Regions from separate parts of the Reyranella sp. GW821-FHT14A01 genome, predicted to be linked through region 1. Evidence: riboswitches for the same ligand, from Rfam matches in the RefSeq annotation. Region 1 holds a riboswitch; the other holds the start of a gene.
What was found. Region 1 has a riboswitch for S-adenosylmethionine ahead of AC1ROX_RS03210 (O-succinylhomoserine sulfhydrylase). Riboswitches for the same ligand answer to the same signal wherever they lie in the genome.
Positions count from the first base shown of each region.

Region 2: it holds a riboswitch for S-adenosylmethionine, as region 1 does, so the genes downstream of both, metX (homoserine O-acetyltransferase MetX) here and AC1ROX_RS03210 (O-succinylhomoserine sulfhydrylase) in region 1, are expected to answer to the same signal.

Region 1 is NZ_JBXAPM010000001.1:656,854-665,563, reverse strand. It holds gene AC1ROX_RS03250 (endonuclease/exonuclease/phosphatase family protein) at 1-396, shown strand, start outside; gene AC1ROX_RS03245 (YggS family pyridoxal phosphate-dependent enzyme) at 417-1,100, opposite strand; gene AC1ROX_RS03240 (tetratricopeptide repeat protein) at 1,097-2,452, opposite strand; gene AC1ROX_RS03235 (Smr/MutS family protein) at 2,500-3,102, shown strand; gene ada (bifunctional DNA-binding transcriptional regulator/O6-methylguanine-DNA methyltransferase Ada) at 3,036-4,157, opposite strand; gene AC1ROX_RS03225 (DUF1127 domain-containing protein) at 4,218-4,454, opposite strand; gene gcvA (transcriptional regulator GcvA) at 4,596-5,519, shown strand; gene AC1ROX_RS03215 (TenA family protein) at 5,639-6,250, opposite strand; gene AC1ROX_RS03210 (O-succinylhomoserine sulfhydrylase) at 6,272-7,483, opposite strand; SAM riboswitch at 7,559-7,635, opposite strand; gene AC1ROX_RS03205 (Bug family tripartite tricarboxylate transporter substrate binding protein) at 7,668-8,648, opposite strand.
Region 2 is NZ_JBXAPM010000002.1:200,751-209,460, forward strand. It holds gene hisC (histidinol-phosphate transaminase) at 1-457, opposite strand, end outside; gene AC1ROX_RS04760 (chorismate mutase) at 482-1,333, opposite strand; SAM riboswitch at 1,439-1,514, shown strand; gene metX (homoserine O-acetyltransferase MetX) at 1,574-2,743, shown strand; gene metW (methionine biosynthesis protein MetW) at 2,740-3,345, shown strand; gene AC1ROX_RS04775 (GNAT family N-acetyltransferase) at 3,410-3,856, opposite strand; gene AC1ROX_RS04780 (YbaK/EbsC family protein) at 3,849-4,337, opposite strand; gene AC1ROX_RS04785 (NAD(P)-dependent oxidoreductase) at 4,327-5,259, opposite strand; gene AC1ROX_RS04790 (class I SAM-dependent methyltransferase) at 5,282-6,070, opposite strand; gene gloB (hydroxyacylglutathione hydrolase) at 6,143-6,919, shown strand; gene AC1ROX_RS04800 (P-loop nucleotide/nucleoside kinase family protein) at 7,042-7,536, opposite strand; gene AC1ROX_RS04805 (MarR family winged helix-turn-helix transcriptional regulator) at 7,533-7,979, opposite strand; gene AC1ROX_RS04810 (MFS transporter) at 8,039-8,710, opposite strand, start outside.

The sequences.
Region 1 (8,710 bases):
TGCTTCACCCTGCTCGGCCTGCATGCCTGGCCGCCCTTGCCGCCCTGGACCGGCGTCCGCGACCGCCAGCTCGCCCATGCCGCTGCCGTGGCGCGCCAGCATGTCGACAAGGGAGAGCGCGTCGTCCTGGTCGGCGATCTCAATGTCACGCCGTTCTCGCCGATCTTCGACCGGCTGATAACGCAAAGCGGATTGTGGGACACCAACATCCTGCCGGCCGAGCGTCCGCGCACCTCGCCCTCGATCGCGACCTGGCGGCTGGCAAATACCGGGATCGGCCTGCCCATCGACCACGCGCTCGTCAGCGCCGGCATCGGGATCGTCAGCCGCCGCGTGGGGCCGGACATCGGCAACGACCACCATCCGCTGATCCTCGATCTGAAGATCGCGCCCTGATCCCGTGCTTCAATCCGGCCCTAAGCGGCGGGTTGCAGCGGCGGACGTGCCCCGAAGAGCGCACTGCCGACGCGGACGTGGGTGGCACCCAGGCGTACCGCCGTCTCATAGTCGGCGCTCATGCCCATGCTGAGCTTGGCCAGGCCATTGCGCGCGGCCATCTTGGCCAGCAGCGCGAAGTGCAGCGCCGGCTCCTCGTCGACCGGCGGGATGCACATCAGGCCGACGATGGGCAGCTTGTACTGGTCGCGGCAGGTGGTGACGAAGGCGTCGAGGTCCTTGGGAAGAATGCCCGCCTTCTGCGGCTCTTCGCCGGTGTTGACCTGGATGTAGCAGGCGGGCCGGCGGCCGAGCTTTTCCATCTCCTTGACCAGAGCGGCGGCCAGCCGGTCGCGGTCGACCGACTGTATGACGTCGAACAGAGCGACGGCGTCGCGCGCCTTGTTGGTTTGCAATGGGCCGATCAGGTGCAGTTCGAGGTCGGGATAGGCTTCCTTCAGCGCCGGGAACTTGCCCTCGGCCTCCTGCACGCGGTTCTCGCCGAACACGCGATGGCCGACGTCCAGCAGTTCGCGGACACGGTCGGCGCCGTGCGTCTTGGAGACCGCGACCAGCGTGATATCGGCCGGCGACCGGCCCGCCGCACGCGCAGCCTCGGCGATATGGCCGGAAACCTCGGCCAGACGGTCGGCACCCTCGCTCATGCGTCGAGGCCGGCGCGGGCGAGCAGCGCCTCGTCGTTGTTCGGATCGGCGGCGAGGGCGGCGTCGAGGGTCTCACGCGCCCGGTCGCGCTCGCCGAGGAGGGCAAGGCAGATGCCGTAATTGGCCAGCAGCCGCGCGTCACCCGGCAGGCTGCGCAGCGCCAGCTCATGGTGTGGGCGGGCTTCCGCCGCCCGGCCGAGGCCCACCAGGGCGCGACCGAAGTTGGTTTGCACGAAGGGATCGTCGGGCGCGATCTTGGCGGCCTTCTTCAGCACGCGCCGCGCATCGTCGAACCGCTCGAGGCCGAGCAGCGCCAGCCCCTGGTTGTTCATCGCCTTCGGGTCATCCGAGACGACCTTCAGATAGGGCGCGAGGACCTGGATCGCCTGGTCGAAGTGCTTCTCCTGCACATGCAGGTTCGACAGATGCAGGACGTAGTCCCGCTCCAGCGGGTTGCGTTCGAGGACCTTCTTGAGGAGGTCGACGGCCTGGTCGACCTGGCCCGCCGCCTGCCGGGCCAGCGCCAGCGTACTGATCGCCGCGACGAAGGACGGGTCGAGCTCGAGCGACTTCTCGATCAACGGGATCGCGTCGCTCGGACGGCCGGCGGAATAGAGTACGAAGCCCAGCGTATGGTGCAGCGTGGCGCTGTTGGGCGCCAGCTCCAGTCCCCGCGTGGCCTCGGCGATGGCCTCGTCGTGATGGCCGAGGGCGGCCAGCGACAGCGACCGGTCGCCCAGGATCTGGCCGCGGCGCTCGGCATTGTCACCGGCATCCTGCAGCGCCATGTCGAAGACCTCGAGCGCCGCCGAATGATTGCCCAGGCGATAGAGGGCGTAGCCCAGCATGTTGCGGGCGCGTGCCTGCAGCGGCTTCAGCTGCTCGGTCCCGTGCTCGTGGATGGCGCGGTCGACGTTGCTCACGAATTCCTGCAGTTCGCGCTCGGCGGCGGCGAAGCGGCCCGTGTCCATGTGGAGCGAGGCCAAGGCCAGGCGCGCCTCGACATGGGCCGGCGCGCGCCGGATCGTGTCGCGCAGGTGCCGGGCGGCTTCGTCGACATTGCCCATCCGGCGGGCGACGAGACCGAGATTGTAATGCAGCATCGGCTCGCCGGGGTCCTTCGCGACCGCCTTACGCCACAGGCCCTCGGCCTCCTTCAGCGCGCCACGGTGCGACAGGCAGACCGCGAGATAATGCAGGATGTCGGGGCGCTCGCCGTAACGGGCGAGGCCGCTGCGGAACAGCGGCTCGGCGCGGTCGTACCAGCCGGCGCGCAGATACTGCAGGCCGGTCTGGAGATCAGGGTCGGGTTGCGGCTGGCCGTTGGGCCGATTGGGGGGCGCGATGGCCATGCCGGGCTGTGTAGACCCGCCCCACGGCCAAGGCTAGACGAAATGCCATGGTGAAGGACGTCGAATTATTCGCCGCGGCGATGGCTGGCGTGAAGCCGCTCAGGCGCAAGCGGGCGGCGGCGGGACGCGTGCCGGCAGTGGAAGCCAAGGCGGTGTCCAAGTCGGCCCCGAAGGCCGCGGCCAAGCAAGCGGCGACCCGGCCGACGACCGTTGCCCCGAAGCCACGGCCGCTGCCGGTCAGGCCGAGCGTGCCCGACCTGTCGCCGGACGATCGCCAGTTCGACCGTGACGTCTCGCGCGCCCTGTCGCGGCGCAAGCTGTCGCCGGAAGCGACCATCGACCTGCACGGCATGACGCTCGCGGTGGCGGAACGGGCCGTGACGCAGTTCCTGGCAAGGGTATCGGCGCAGGACATGCGCGTGGTGCTGGTCGTGACCGGCAAGGGGTTGCGCCGCGAAGGCGACCGCACGATCGACGGCCGCATCCGGGCGGAGTTCGTGGGCTGGCTCAATCGCGGCGACAACCGCGAGCGGGTGCGGGCGGTCAAGGCCGCCCACGCCCATCACGGCGGCACGGGCGCCTTCTACCTGCTGCTGCGCCGGCGCTCCTCGGCCAGCAGCCGTTCCTTGCGCGCCACGCCCCAGCGATAGCCGGTCAGCGCGCCGCTCGATCCCACGGCGCGATGGCACGGGATGACCACCGCGGCCTGGTTGGTCGCACAAGCCCGTCCCACCGCGCGGGCCGACTTGGGCTCGCCGATGCTGCGGGCGATCTCGCCGTAGGTGCGGGTCTCGCCGGCCGGGATCTCGGTCAGCGCCTTCCACACCTTCCACTGGAAAGCGGTCCCCACGATGTCGAGCGGCACGTCGGGTGCGTCGAGCGCCGAGGGCTTGCGGCCATAGAGCCGTGACAGCACGCCCTTGACGCGCGGGCCGAGGACTTCGTCGTTGCGCGCGATCTTGGCGGCGGGGAAGTCCTGCTTCAGGCTCTTCTCGAGGGCGCGATCGTCGTCGCCCAGGAATACGGCAGCTATGCCCTTCTGCGTCGCGGCGACCAGCACGCGGCCATAGTCGGAGTCGACCGTGGTGTAGTCGATATGGGCGCCGGCGCCGCCCTTGGCGTAGGTCGCGGGCGTCATGCCCAGCGCCTTGTCGCTGTTCTCGTAGACGCGGCTGGGCGAGCCGTAGCCCGCGCCATAGATCGCATCGGCCACGCTGGCGCCGCCGCGCAGGGCGCTGCGGAACCGCTCGCGCTTGCGCGCGACCAGCCAGTCGCGCGGGGCAACGCCCAGCTCGGCCAGGAAGCGTTTGCCCAGAGCGCCGCTCGACAGGCCGACCTTGCGCGCCACCTCCGCCAGCGACGGCGGGGTGTCGGCATCGTCCGCATCGAACAGCGCGCAGGCGCGCGCCACCGGCTTGCTCAGGCCGACCTCGGCCTGCCAGTCGCGCGGCTTGCAGCGCTTGCACGCCCGGAAGCCCGCCACTTCCGCCGCCTCGGGCGAGGCATGGAAGTCGACGTTGCGGCGCAACGGCGGACGGGCCGCGCACGACGGCAGGCAATAGACCCCGGTCGTCTTGACCGAGAACCAGAACCGGCCGTTGTAGACACGGTCGCGCCGCTGGACGGCGTGCCAGCAGGTCTCCGGGTCGGGAAGAAGGGAAGTGGCGAGGGCCACGGCGGGAAAGGAAAGAGGATGTTGGGTCATGGCGCCATCAAAGCACCATGACTCAACCTGCTCTATCCGGTGCCCGCCGGCAATTCCGGTTTAGGACCAGAAGGGCTTGTCGGCCTCGAACCGGGCGGTCGCCCGGTCGATGCCGATATCTCGCAGCAGTCGCTCGTCCAGCTGGGCCAGCTGATTTCGCGAACGGGCAAGCTCGGCTCGGGTCATGACTTTCTCGATCCCGACCACGACCGTGCCCGCCAGCAGCGACATCGCGCGGCCGAACGAGAGGGAAGGGGCGCCGGTGCGGACCATCCGCACGCTGGATACGATCGACATGACTTAGCTCCGCTTGAGGCGACAGTGCCGGGGATCGGCTGTTCCGCCTCGTTTCTGGCCTGAATTTGCTGTATCCTGTGGATACTTACAAAGGATGAAAGCTCGGGGGAGGCATAGAATTTCTATGAACGGGTTTCAAAGATGAGTCGTTCGCAACTGCCGCTCAATGCCTTGCGCGCCTTCGAGGCCGCCGCCCGACACGCCAGTTTCACCCACGCCGCCGAGGAGCTTCACGTCACCCAGGCCGCCGTCAGCCACCAGGTGAAAGCGCTTGAGGAGAGGCTCGGCGTCGCCCTGTTCGTGCGCCGTCCGCGCGGTCTCGAGATCACCAGCGAAGGCGAGGCGCTGCTGCCCGATCTGCGCGACGCGTTCGACCGCATGACCAATGCGCTGGAGCGTGTCGGCCGCAAGGCCAACTCGGGCACGCTGAACGTGAGCCTCGTCACGACCTTCGCGCTGGGCTGGCTGGTGCCGCGACTGCATCGCTTCCAGGCCAAGCATCCCGAGATCGAAGTGCGCATGACGACGAGCCAGAAGCGCGTCGACTTCGCGCGCGAGGATGTCGACTGCGCGATCAGGTTCACCGTGCAGCCGGAGCCCGAACTGCATGCAACGAGGCTTTTCAGCGATGTGCTGACGCCGCTTTGCGGCAAGCGCTATCGCGACAAGTTGAAGACGTTCGACGACCTGAAGCGCGTGCCCTTCATCGACATGACGCACGATCCAGAATGGTCGATCTGGTTGCGCGCCGTCGGCCTCGGCGACTTCAAGCCCAAGCGCGTGCTCACCTTCGACTCGACGATGATTGCGGTGGAAGCGGCGATGGAAGGCGCAGGTGTGGCCGTCGGTCCGCCACAACTTTTCCGCGAGGAGCTTTCCGCGGGCCGCCTGTTCCAGCCGTTCGAGCAGATCGTCGACAGCGGCAAGGCCTGGTGGTTCGTCTGCCCGCCCGCGTCGGTCAGTCGTCCCAAGACCAAGGCCTTCGAGGAATGGCTGGTCGAGGAGCTGAGCGCCCCGCAGGCGCGGACGGTCCGTCCGGCCCTGGCGGCGAGCGGCCGTCGCTGAGGCGGCCGCGAAAAATTCTAATGGCTGGAGGCCGAGGAACGGCTCAATGGAGCGCGCCACTCCAGTGGCGCAATCATGATCATGAGCGCCACTGGAGTGGCGCGCTCCATTTCAGGCGCCTACACGTGCGCGGCGAAGAAGCCGAGTTCGAGTTCCATGGCGCGGCGGTAGTTGGCGCGCACGGCTTCGGTGTCCCCGGCATGCCGGTCGAGCAGGGCTTCGAGCTGCGCGGCCAGCGCCTCGAAGCCGGGATCGGCGTAGGTCTTCACCCACTCCGAATAGAGCTTCGCCACATTGTTCGCCGCCAGCGACCGGCCAAGGAACGCATAGAGCCGCAGGCACGGCGTCATGGCCGCGACCGTCTCGCCGAGATTGCCGCGCCGGGCCGTCTCCAGCAGGAAATCGACATAGGCGCGTGTCGCCCCGATGGGCGCGACACCGTCGAGGTCGACCCGCCAGCGGTCGGCATAGCCCTTGTGAAGCTTCAGCTCCGTCAGCACGCCGGCAATCAGGCTGGCGAAGGCGTGGAGGTCTTCGCGCGCCTGCGAGTTGGCGAGGCAGAAGGCATACGCGCGTGCGAAGGCTTCAAGGAAATAGGCGTCCTGCGTGACATAGCCCTTGAAGCATTCGATCTGCAGGGAGCCGTCCCGCAGCCCGCGCACGAAGCCGTGCGCCACGACGCGCGCGGCCAGGTCCGAATTCGCCGCCCACAGGTCGGCCGAGAGCGACATGGTCTTCTCCGAATGCCGGCGTCAGCCGCCCAGCGCCTGCACGAGATCGGCGATGATGTCCTCGACATCCTCGAGGCCGACCGAGAGGCGTACGGTGCCGTCGGTGATGCCGAGCTTCGCACGCTCTTCGGCGCCGATGCGCATGTGCGTCGTCGTCGCGGGATGGGTGACCAGGCTCTTCGCGTCGCCCAGGTTGTTGGAGATGTCGACGATCTGCAGGCGGTTCAGCGTCTCGAACGCCGCCCACTTGCCGGCCTTGAGGTCGAACGTCACCACGCCACCGAAATCCGACATCTGCTTGGCCGCCAGCGCATGCTGCGGATGGTCGGGACGACCCGGATAGAGCACGCGGCCGATCGCCGGATGCGCGGCCAGCGCGTCGGCGACGCGGCGGGCATTGGCGCAATGGCGCTCGACGCGCAGGCCCAGCGTCTCCAGGCCCTTGACCAGAACCCAGGCGTTGAACGGGCTGAGCGCGGGGCCGGTGTTGCGGATGATCGGCTGCAGCTTGTCGATGATGAACTCCTTCGAGCCCAGCACCGCGCCGCCCAGGGTGCGTCCCTGGCCGTCGATGTACTTGGTGGCGGAGTGAACCACGACATCGGCGCCGAATTCGAGCGGCCGCTGCAGGATCGGCGTGGCGAAGGCGTTGTCGAGCACGACCTTGGCGCCGGCCTTGTGCGCGAGATCGCACACCGCCTTCACGTCGACGATGTCGAGCATCGGGTTGGACGGCGATTCGAACAGCACGGCCTGCGTGGGCTTGGAGAGCGCCTTCTCCCACTGCGCGAGATCGCCGCCATCGACCAGTTCGCTCTGGATGCCGTACTTCGGCAGCAGGTCGGCCACGATGTAGTGACAGGAGCCGAACAGTTGGCGCGCCGCGACGACGCGATCGCCCGACTTGAGCAGGGCCAGCAGCGCGAAGAATACTGCCGACATGCCGGTCGAGGTCGAGCGACAGGCCTCGGCGCCTTCCAGCGCCGCGAGCCGGTTCTCGAACATGGTGACGGTCGGATTGCCGAAGCGCGAATACTGGTAGTGGTTGCTCTCGCCCTTGAAGGTCGCCTCGGCCTCCTCGGCGCTCGAATAGGCGTAGCCCGAGGTCAGGAACAGCGCTTCCGACGTCTCGTCGAAATTGCTGCGGACCTGCCCGCCGCGCACGGCGCGGGTCTGGGTGCGCCACTTCGAGATATCGGCCTCGGTCTTCTTCTTCGGAATCGATCCGTCCATCACACTTCTCCTCTCGCCGCGTGCCCTTTCCCGGCAACGCAAACGAAAAACCCCCGACCTAGAAGGACGGGGGCTTTGCGAGCACCTCCGACCTTTTAGCGATGTTTAACGTGGTCGCAAGCCGGTCGGCTCAAATCTCCACGGACCGCCTCTATAAGGAGGGCGGTAGCCGGACGCAAGCCCTTCAATCGGGCTTCACGTCGGCTGCTTTGGCGACCTCGGTCCACTTCTTCAGCTCGGCTGCCGTATGGGCGGCGAGCTCGGCCGGGGTCGAGGAGGCGATCTCGTAGCCAAGGTCGGAGATCTTCTTGGCGACCTCGGGGTCCTTCAGCGCCTTCAGCAGCTCGGCATTCAGGCGCTGCACGATCGGCGCCGGCGTGCCTGCGGGCGCATAGAGGCCGGCCCAGGTATAGGCCTCGACTCCGGCGACGCCCTGCTCGCCGACCGTCTTGAGATCGGGCAGGGCCGGCGAGCGCTTGGCCATGGCAAGTCCGACGGCGCGCAGCTTGCCCGCCTGGATCTGGCCCATCGCCGGTGCGAGCGCATCGAACACCACGTCGATCTCGCCGGCGAGCAGCGCCTGCTGCGCCGGCGCCGAGCCGCGATAGGGGATGTGCTGCATCTTCACGCCGGTGCGCAGACGGAAGAGCTCGGCGGTGAGATGCAGGATCGAGCCGTTGCCCGACGAACCGTAGTCGAACTTCGGGCTGCGCTGGATCAACGCGATCAGGCCGGGGATGTCCTGCGCCGGAGACTCAGGACGGACGAGCACGACCATCGGCACGATGGCGGCGAGGCCGATCGCGGCGAAGCTGGTCGGATCGTATTTCAGCGACGGGTTGATGGCGGGCACGATCGCCAGGGTGGAGACCGTGCCCATCAGCAGCGTGTAACCGTCGGGTGCGGCCTGCGCGAGAAGCTGGCCGGCGAGACCACCGCCCGCACCCGGCTTGTTGTCGATGACGAAGGACTGTCCCAGCCCTTCGGCCATCTTCGGCGTGACGATGCGGGCGATGATGTCGGGCACGCCGCCCGGCGCGAAGGGGATGAGCACCTTGATCGGCTGGCCCTTGGGCCATTCAGCCTGTGCCCGCGCCGTTCCCGCGAACGACGCCAGCGACGCTGCCCCGAGAGTGCCCAGGGCAGCGCGACGTGTGATGCTCATTGTTTCCCCCTTCGTTGTTGTTTCTTCTCTATTTGAGATCACCCCTGCCTTTCTCCTCCCCC
Region 2 (8,710 bases), on a different contig from region 1:
CGATGCGCGTCTTGTCCGTCACCGCGGCCAGCAGCGCATCGATGTCGCTGCCGTAATCCTTGGCCGGCGCCGCGACCGGCGTCGCGCCGACGCCCAGCGCGTTGATCGCGTACATCAGGAAGCCGTACTGGCTGTAGACCAGCTCGTCGCCCGGGCCGCAGTAGGCGCGGACCAGCAGGTTCAGGATCTCGTCGGAGCCCGCGCCGCAGACGATGCGCGCCGGATCGAGGCCGTAGTGGCGGCCGATCGCCTTGCGCAGCGCCCCGGTGTCGCCGTCGGGATAGCGGTGCAGCTCGGCCGCCGCCTTGGCATAGGCCGCCATCGCCTTGGGCGACGGGCCCAGCGCGCCCTCATTGGACGAGAGCTTGGCGATCGTCTCCTTGCCGTCGATCGAGTCCTTGCCCGGCACATAGGGCGCGATCTTCATGATGCCCGGACGCGGGGTGAGCGCGCTCATGCCAGTCTCCTGTGAAAGTTCAGATCACGGCTTGGCGTCGATCGGCACGGCATAGGCGCCGATGGCCGCCGCGCAGCCTTTTTCCAGTCCCAAGGCTGCTTCGAGTTCGCGCAGGCGCGGATCTTCATCGGCGATCACGCCCGGCACCTCGACGAGATAGTGATGCACCCCGGCCACGACCTGGTCCAGCGCCGAGGTGAAGGCGGGCAGGCCGGCCTTGGCCAGCGCGGCGGCGATGCGGTCGCGGCTGAGACCGTTCTTCGCCTCGATGGCGACCATGGCGCGATCCGCGCCACTCGGCTCGGCATCGATACGGGCCAGCACGAAGGCCGAGATGCCGCGCGCACGGGCATTCGGCATGGCCAGGAACGGAAGACGGGCCACGACGGTCGGCAGGGTCGTATCCTTGCCGGCGAGCAGCGGCCACCAGGGTGCCGAATCGGCTTCGAGCGGGGCGGGCACGACACCAATTGTCGTCGTGCTGGCCCGCACCGCCGCCAGCACGCCGGCCGGCGTGTCATGGGCGACGAAGGGGATCTGGCAGCCGAAGTGATCGCGCGCGAGGTCCCAGTAGCCGGGCTGGTCATCGGGACGGCAGATCGCGATCTTGAGGCCCGGTGTCTGGATCAGCGTGAAGGCGCTCATCATTTCACGCCACATGCGATAGACGGCGCCCGACGGGAACCGGCCGTCATGCGTCGCCAGCCGCTTGCGCAGGACCTGCGCTTCACGACCCGGACGCAAGGCAAGACCGCCCGCAGGCTTGGCTGCGGAGATATGCCCGACGACCTCCGCGCGGCGGCGGATCAGGCCGTGCAGGTCCGTGTCGATGGCGTCGATTTCCTGCCGCAAGCTGTCGAGACTGGGAGCGTCCATTAGGCCGTTTTTTCCTGTGCGCAGCGGCGATACTACGTTCGTACTGCCCGCGTAAAGGCAAACAAGCCGCAAGAGGCTTGCCTCCCGGCGCCCACAACCGTATAGACACCTCTCCGTGGAATTTGGGCCGACCGGCTTGCGACCACGTTAAACATCGCTAAAAGGTCGGAGTGCTCGAAAAAGCCCCCGCCCTTCCGGTCGGGGGCTTTTTCGTTGGCGATTTGTCTGGAGAGGACTGTGCTGGACGACCTCACCGATGCCGAACGCAAGGCGCTCGCCCAGTGCCGCCACGCGATCCTGGGCGTGGACCGGCCGCTGCGCCTCGATTGCGGCGTCGAACTCGGCCCCTACCGGGTGGCCTACCAGACCTACGGCACGCTGAACGCCGACAAGTCGAACGCCATCCTGGTCTGCCATCCCCTGACCTGCGACCAGTTCGTCGCCGACCGCCATCCCGTCACCGGCAAGGACGGCTGGTGGGAGAGCCTGATCGGCACGGGCAAGGTGCTCGACCCCGAGCGCTATTTCATCATCTGCATCAACGTGCTCGGCCATTGCATGGGCACGACCGGTCCGCAGGCCCACGATCCCGCGACCGGCCAGCCCTGGAACCTGCGCTTCCCGGTCGTGACCATCGGCGACATGGTGCGGGTGCAGGCGGCGCTGCTCGACCATCTCGGCATTCCCGACCTGTTCTGCGTCATCGGCGGCTCGATGGGCGGCATGCAGGTGCTGCAGTGGGCGGCGGCGTACCCGAAGCGCGTTTTCTCGGCCGTGCCGATCGCCTGCGCCGCGCACCATTCGGCGCAGAACATCGCGTTCCACGAGGTCGGGCGCCAGGCCATCATGGCCGATCCGGAATGGAAGGGCGGCGACTATCGGCTGTCCCAGACCAACCCGGCACGCGGCCTCGCGGTGGCCCGCATGACCGCGCACATCACCTATCTCTCGGAGCAGGCGCTGCAGCGCAAGTTCGGCCGCGCCCTGCAGAACCGCGATGCGCTGGGCTTCGGCTTCGACGCCGATTTCCAGGTCGAGAGCTATCTGCGCCACCAGGGTTCGACCTTCGTCGACCGCTTCGACGCCAACTCCTATCTCTACATCACGCGCGCGATGGACTATTTCGACCTCGCGGGAGCGCATGGCGACGTGCTGGCCAATGCCTTCAAGGGCACGGCGACGCGCTTCTGCCTGATGTCCTTCACCAGCGACTGGCTGTTCCCGACGCGCGAGAGCCGCGCGGTCGTGCAGGCGCTGAACGCCGTCGCGGCCAACGTGTCGTTCGTCGAGGTCGACAGCGACAAGGGCCACGACGCCTTCCTGCTCGACGAGCCGGAGATGTTCCGCACCCTCTCCGGCTTCCTGCAGGGGGCCGCCACGGTGCGCGGCCTCGGGAGTGCGACGCGATGAACGCCCCGATCCGCGTCGACCTGCAGCTCATCGCCGACATGGTGGAGCCCAACACGCGCGCGCTCGACGTCGGCTGCGGCGACGGTGCGCTGCTGGCCCACCTGATGAACGGCAAGAGGGTCGATGCGCGTGGCATGGAGCTCAGCCAGGCCGGCGTGAATGCCTGCGTCGCCAACGGCCTGTCGGTGGTGCAGGGCGACGCCGACACCGACCTGCGCGACTATCCCGACGCCGCCTTCGACTATGTGATCCTGAGCCAGACCCTGCAGGCCACGCGCGAGCCGCGCCGGGTGCTGGAGCAGATGCTGCGCGTCGGCAAGCGCGCCATCGTCTCCTTCCCCAACTTCGCCCACTGGCAGGTGAGGCTGCGGCTGGTGTTCGGTGGCCGCATGCCCGAGACCGCGTCGCTGCCCTACAAGTGGTACGACACGCCCAACATCCATCTCTGCAGCATCGACGATTTCCGCGCGCTGTGCCGCACCATGGGCGTGCGTATCGAGCGCGCCATCGTGCTCAACAGCAAGAGCCGCCGCATCAACTTGCCGCCGCTGCTCGCCAACGTGATCGGCGAGCAGGCGGTGTTCATGTTGAGACGGGATTGATCAATGGAGCGCGCCACTCCAGTGGCGCTCATGATCATGATTGCGCCACTGGAGTGGCGCGCTCCTATGATGATGCCGGCCGCTCGTAGAAGCCTTCGATCTCGTCTTCCCTGAGCTTCACGAAGCCATGCCGGAGATAGAGCCGGTCGGCCTTGCTGCCGGTCAGCACTTCGAGTCTCACGGGCAGGCCGGTCTCGTCGGCTTCGGACAGCAGCGCCTTCAGGATCGTCGTGCCGAGGCCGGAGCCGTGCAGGCGGCGGTCGAGATAGAACGAGTCGATCTTGATCTCGTGGTCGTGCTTGCGAAAGCCGACGCAGCCCACGCGCTTGTCGGCCAGCAGGATCAGGCGCATCCCGGGTTCGTCGAAGTGGCCTCGGAACATCTTACGCGATCGCTCGGGCGTGTAGCGGCCGACTCGTTCGAGATGCTCGCGCATCACGTCGGTGCGAACGGCCAGCAAGGGTTCGAAGTCGGCCTCGGTGACAGGGCCGAAGGTCCACACCTCAGTCACGCGTCGCGATCCGGGCGAGGCGCGGCCTGGCGATGGCCAGCCAGTCCTTGGTGTCGAGTTCCATCGAACGGTCGAGGCGGCCGGCATTGAAGAACAGCGTCTCGTTTGCCAGCAGGTCCTCTTCCACCACGATCGAGATTGCAGGATCGAGCGCAAACGGCGGCACTGCGCCCATGACGCAGCCGGTCAGTTGCTGCGCCGTGTCGGGCGAGGCGAAGCCGCATTTGCGCGCCTCGAAGAGCGTGGCGACGGCGGCGAAGTCGAGCTTGCGGCTGCCCGGCAGGATGGCGAGCACATGACGCTTGCCGCCGCCACCGCCGCGAACGTCCAGCACCATGGCCTTGGCGGCCTGGTCGGGACGATTGCCGCGAATGGCGCTGATCGCTTCCGACTTGCCTTCGTGGGCGTGTTCGATGACGCGGAAGTTGGCCTTGGCGTCGGTGAGAAGCGTCACCAGCCGGTCGAAAACTTCACCCGCCACGGATCACCTTCTCCGAGAGGATCTTCAGCGCATCCTCGAGACTCGGCACCTGGCCGTCGGCCGGTGCGATGTGCGCATCGACGGTGCGGCGATGGCTCTTCTCGATCGCTTCGGTCATCAGCGGATCGACGCCGGTCTCGCGCAAGGTCTGGGCGACCAGGCCCATCTCTTCCCAGCGGCGATGCGCATGCACGACATGCGTCTGCACCAGCATGGTGATGAAGCCGCTGAGACCCATCGAATCGGCGTCGCCGAGGCAGCCCAGGACTTCGTCGAGAATGCCCTGGCGTTGCGCGGTGACCAGCGCCTCGACGCCCAGCGCCTCGATGCCCTTGACCAGCGTGCTGCGCAGCATCTTCACCGAAGAGGCGCTGCCGGGCTTCGGCCCCAGCAACGTCGCGACGAAGCCGTTGGCGTTCATCCAGGTGACCGCGTCGGCGGCGTCTTCGCCCGCCACCAGCATCGGCGCCTTGATGCCCTGCTTGAAGAAGCCGCCCATGACGGCGATGTCGACATAGCGGCCGGCGCCCTTCTCGATCTCGGCGCGGTCCTCGTCCGACATCCTGCCGGTGACGGTGCAGAGGTCGAGATAGTGCGCGCCCTTCTTCAGGAGCGGCGCGGCGGACTTTGCGGCCGAGAGCGCATGCTCGCCCTGCACGGCGCAGATCACGAGATCGGCTTCGCTAAGCGCCTCGGTGTAGCTGTCGGCGATCGCGATATCGAGGCCGCGCGCGGCCTTGCCCAGCGCCGTGCCGCGCGGGTCCTTGTCGAGGGCGGTGTCGATGGCGATGACGCGGCGCGGGGCGTTGTCACCGGGCTTCGAGGGGCCGCGCCAGCCGCTTTCGCTCGCAAGACCACGCGCGATGGCCGATCCCGCCTCGCCAAAACCCAGCAGCGCGATGACGCGCGGAGAAAATGCCATGTCGTTCTTTCTTCTTGGAAATTCAGGAGGTGGGCTTTTCGCCATCCTCGGCGTTGCGCGCGGCCCCGGCGACTTGCGGGGTGTCACGCGAACTGGCGACCCGCAGCTTGGGCCGTGCGGCGGCGACCGCCTGCGGCTGGCTGCGTTCGGCAATGCCGGCGTAGAGCTGCTTGCCGGATTCGATGACGTTGACGCCGCCGAAGCGGCCGAGCCAGCGCTGACCGAAACGCTCGATGGTCGGCGCCATCCGCATCATCAGCCGCGAGCGCGTCGGCGGCATGTAGAGCGCGCGCGTCTGGCGCAGCGGCGCGAACATGTTGGCGCGCAGCAGCGCGTTGAGCTGGCCGGTCGAATAGGGATGGCCCTGATAGAAGGGTGAGCGGTCGACCTGCGACCAGAAGCCGGTACGGGTCGGCGCCACGACGACCATGCGGCCGCCGTCGGCCATCACGCGCCAGATCTCGCGCAGCATCGGGCGCAGCTGCTCGGTGCATTCGACGGCATGGACCAGCACGACGCGGTCGACCGAGCGGTCGGGCAGGGGCAGGTCGAGTTCGTCGACCAGGGTCGCGAGGTTGCGGCCCTCGCGTGGCCAGCGCGTAACGCCCTGCTGGGCGGGCATGAAGGCGAGCGTCCGTCCGGCCTCCTCCATGAAGGGGCGCAGCAGCGGTTGCGCGTAGCCCAGCCCCAGGACCGTCTCGCCGCGCACGTTCGGCCAGATCTCGCGCAGGCGGGCGCGCAGGAGCCGCCGGGTCATCTGGCCCAGCGTGCTGCCATAGAATTCCTCAAGGTCGAGGACGTCGCTCCACATGCTCGTGAGTGTAGCAGAAAGCCCGCCGGACGGGCCATGGCCGGCGCAAGTCAGCTCTGCTAGCCTTGCATCATGAGCACAACACTAGACATCGTCCGTATCCCGGTCCTCAACGACAATTACGTGTGGTTGATGCGCGAGCCGCAGAGCGGCGCCGTCGGTGTCGTCGACCCCGCCGTGGCCGGCCCGGTCCTCGCGGAGGCCGAAAAGCGCCGCTGGAAGATCACCCATATCCTCAACACCCATCACCATGGCGACCATGTGGGGGGCAACCTGGAGATCAAGAAGGCGACCGGCTGCATCATCGTCGGCCTGCGCCAGGACCGCGCCCGCATCCCCGGCATCGACGTCGAGGTCGACGATGGCGACCGCTACCGGTTCGGCGAGGCCGAGGCCGAGATCTTCTTCGTGCCGGGCCACACCAGCGGCCACATCGCCTATGCGTTCCGCGACCAGAAGGCGCTGTTCTGCGGCGACACGCTGTTCGCGCTGGGCTGCGGCCGCATGTTCGAGGGCACGCCGCAGCAGTTCTGGACGTCGCTCAGCCGCCTGCGCGCGCTGCCCGACGACATGCGCGTCTACTGCGCCCACGAGTACACGCAGTCGAACGCCCGCTTCGCCTTGACCGTCGAGACCGGCAACCAGCAGCTCAAGGCGCGCTCGGCCGCGATCGACGCGGCGCGCGCCAAGGGCGAGGCGACGGTCCCCTCGCTGCTCGGCGAGGAGAAGGCCACCAACCCCTTCCTGCGCGTCGACGTCCCGGCTGTGCAGGCCGCAGTCGGCCTCGTCGGTGGCGATCCGGTCTCGGTCTTCGCCGAGGTGCGTCACCGCAAGGATGTGTTCCGCTAAGGCCAAGCGAAGGATCCCTCGCTACGCTCGGGATGACACTGTTGTTGTGATTGGCGCTCTGCGTCGATGCGGAAGCCGGTGTCATCCCGAGCGTAGCGAGGGATCCTTGTTTGCTATGGGTCTCAAGCTGCGATCCGCACACCATCGAGGATCGACATTTCATCGTCGGTCGGCGGCTGCCAGATCGTTTCGATGAAATCGAACATCGGGCGCGTGACTTTCACGCGGAAGGTTTCGCCCTGCTGTTCGTTGCGTTGCTCGACTCTGCGCCAGCGTTCCGTGGCGTCTATGTCGAGGAAGTGTAGGCGCACGGCGATGCCGGCGTTTGCCGCCTGCTCGGTGACACGCCGGCGTTGCTCGACACGCTGAAGGCCGAGGTCGAGGATCGAGGGCATGCCGGTGCGGGCGAGATCGAGCGCGATCGCGAGGATCTGCCGCTCGCAGCGCAGCACGCGCTCCTCGATCCACGGCCAGCTCGGCTGTGCTGGTTTGTCGGGCGCGAACAGCGTCACCATCCAGTCGTCGATCGACAGGTGCAGCGCGCCAAGCTGCTGACGCAGCTTGGTCGCATAGGTCGTCTTGCCGGCGCCGGTCGAGCCGCAGATGAGATGGATCACGCCAAGTCTCCCGGCTGGCCGGCGGTGAGGCGGCCTAAAAGGTCGGCCAGCGTCGAGATCTCGGACTTGGCCCAGCGGTCGCGGAACAGGTCGGCGGCCATGCGCTCCAGCGTCGCCCTTGCCTCGCCGACCAGGCGCTGGCCGGCTTCGGTCAGCACGACATAGGCGAGGCGGGCGTCGCGTGGATCGGCCTCGCGGCCGAGGCAGCCCAGCTTCTCCAGCGGGCTGGTCATGCGCGTCACCGTCGAGGGGCTGACATGCAGGCGCTTGGCGAGGTCCACGCGGCTCAGCCGCTTCAGGGGCGCCCGCTCGAGGTGCATCAGCAGCAACACCTCCTTGAGGGCGAGCCCGTGCACGGAGCCAAGTTCATTGGCAAAGCGCTCCTCAAGGCGCGCGTTGGCGCGGAGCAGGTTCAGGGTGGCGGCGAAAGAGGGAGTGCTCATCCGCCTTATATGGGCTGATATATTTCCATATGCAAGTATATTGGAAGCAGTTTGGGGCTTCAGCGTCTCACGAGGCAGAAATAGCCGCTGAGGCCGAGGGCCAGGGCCAGCGCAGCGTAGAGCGGCGTTTGCGCGACATTGAGGAAGAGCCAGGGGGCGGTCAGGGGGCCGACGGCGGCGCCGAAGTCGCGCCAGGTCGAGTAGCTCGCCTGGCTGGAGAGGACGGTGCCGTGGCCGCGCTCGATCACCAGCACCGGGATCAGCGTGTTGAACATGCCGCGGGTCATCACGATCATCAGCGCGCCCACGAGCTCGTGGTCGGCCGCGATCAGGACGAAGCCGGCGACCAGCAGCGCCGCATTCGCGATGGCAATGCGCCGCGCGCCGAAGCGGTCGCCGATCCAGCCGCCGATCGGGCCGGTCGTGACCTCGACCAGCCAGCGCAGCGCCAGCAGCATCGCCGTCGCCATCACCGCGGCCACGGAGGTAATCGAGTCCTTCATCAGGAAGGCGAGCGTCAGCAGGAAGACGCCGTCGCCCGAGAAGCCCATGACGAAGCCCCAGACTTCGAGACGATGGGGCACAGGCAGCCTGAAGCCTTTCTTCGCCGCCGGTTCGGCCGGCAGCCGCGGCAGGACGATGGCGGCAGCGAAAGCGATCAGCGTCAGGGCGCCATAGATCAGGAACACCAGCCGGGCACCCAGCTCGAGCACGATCCACGCGCCGCCGAC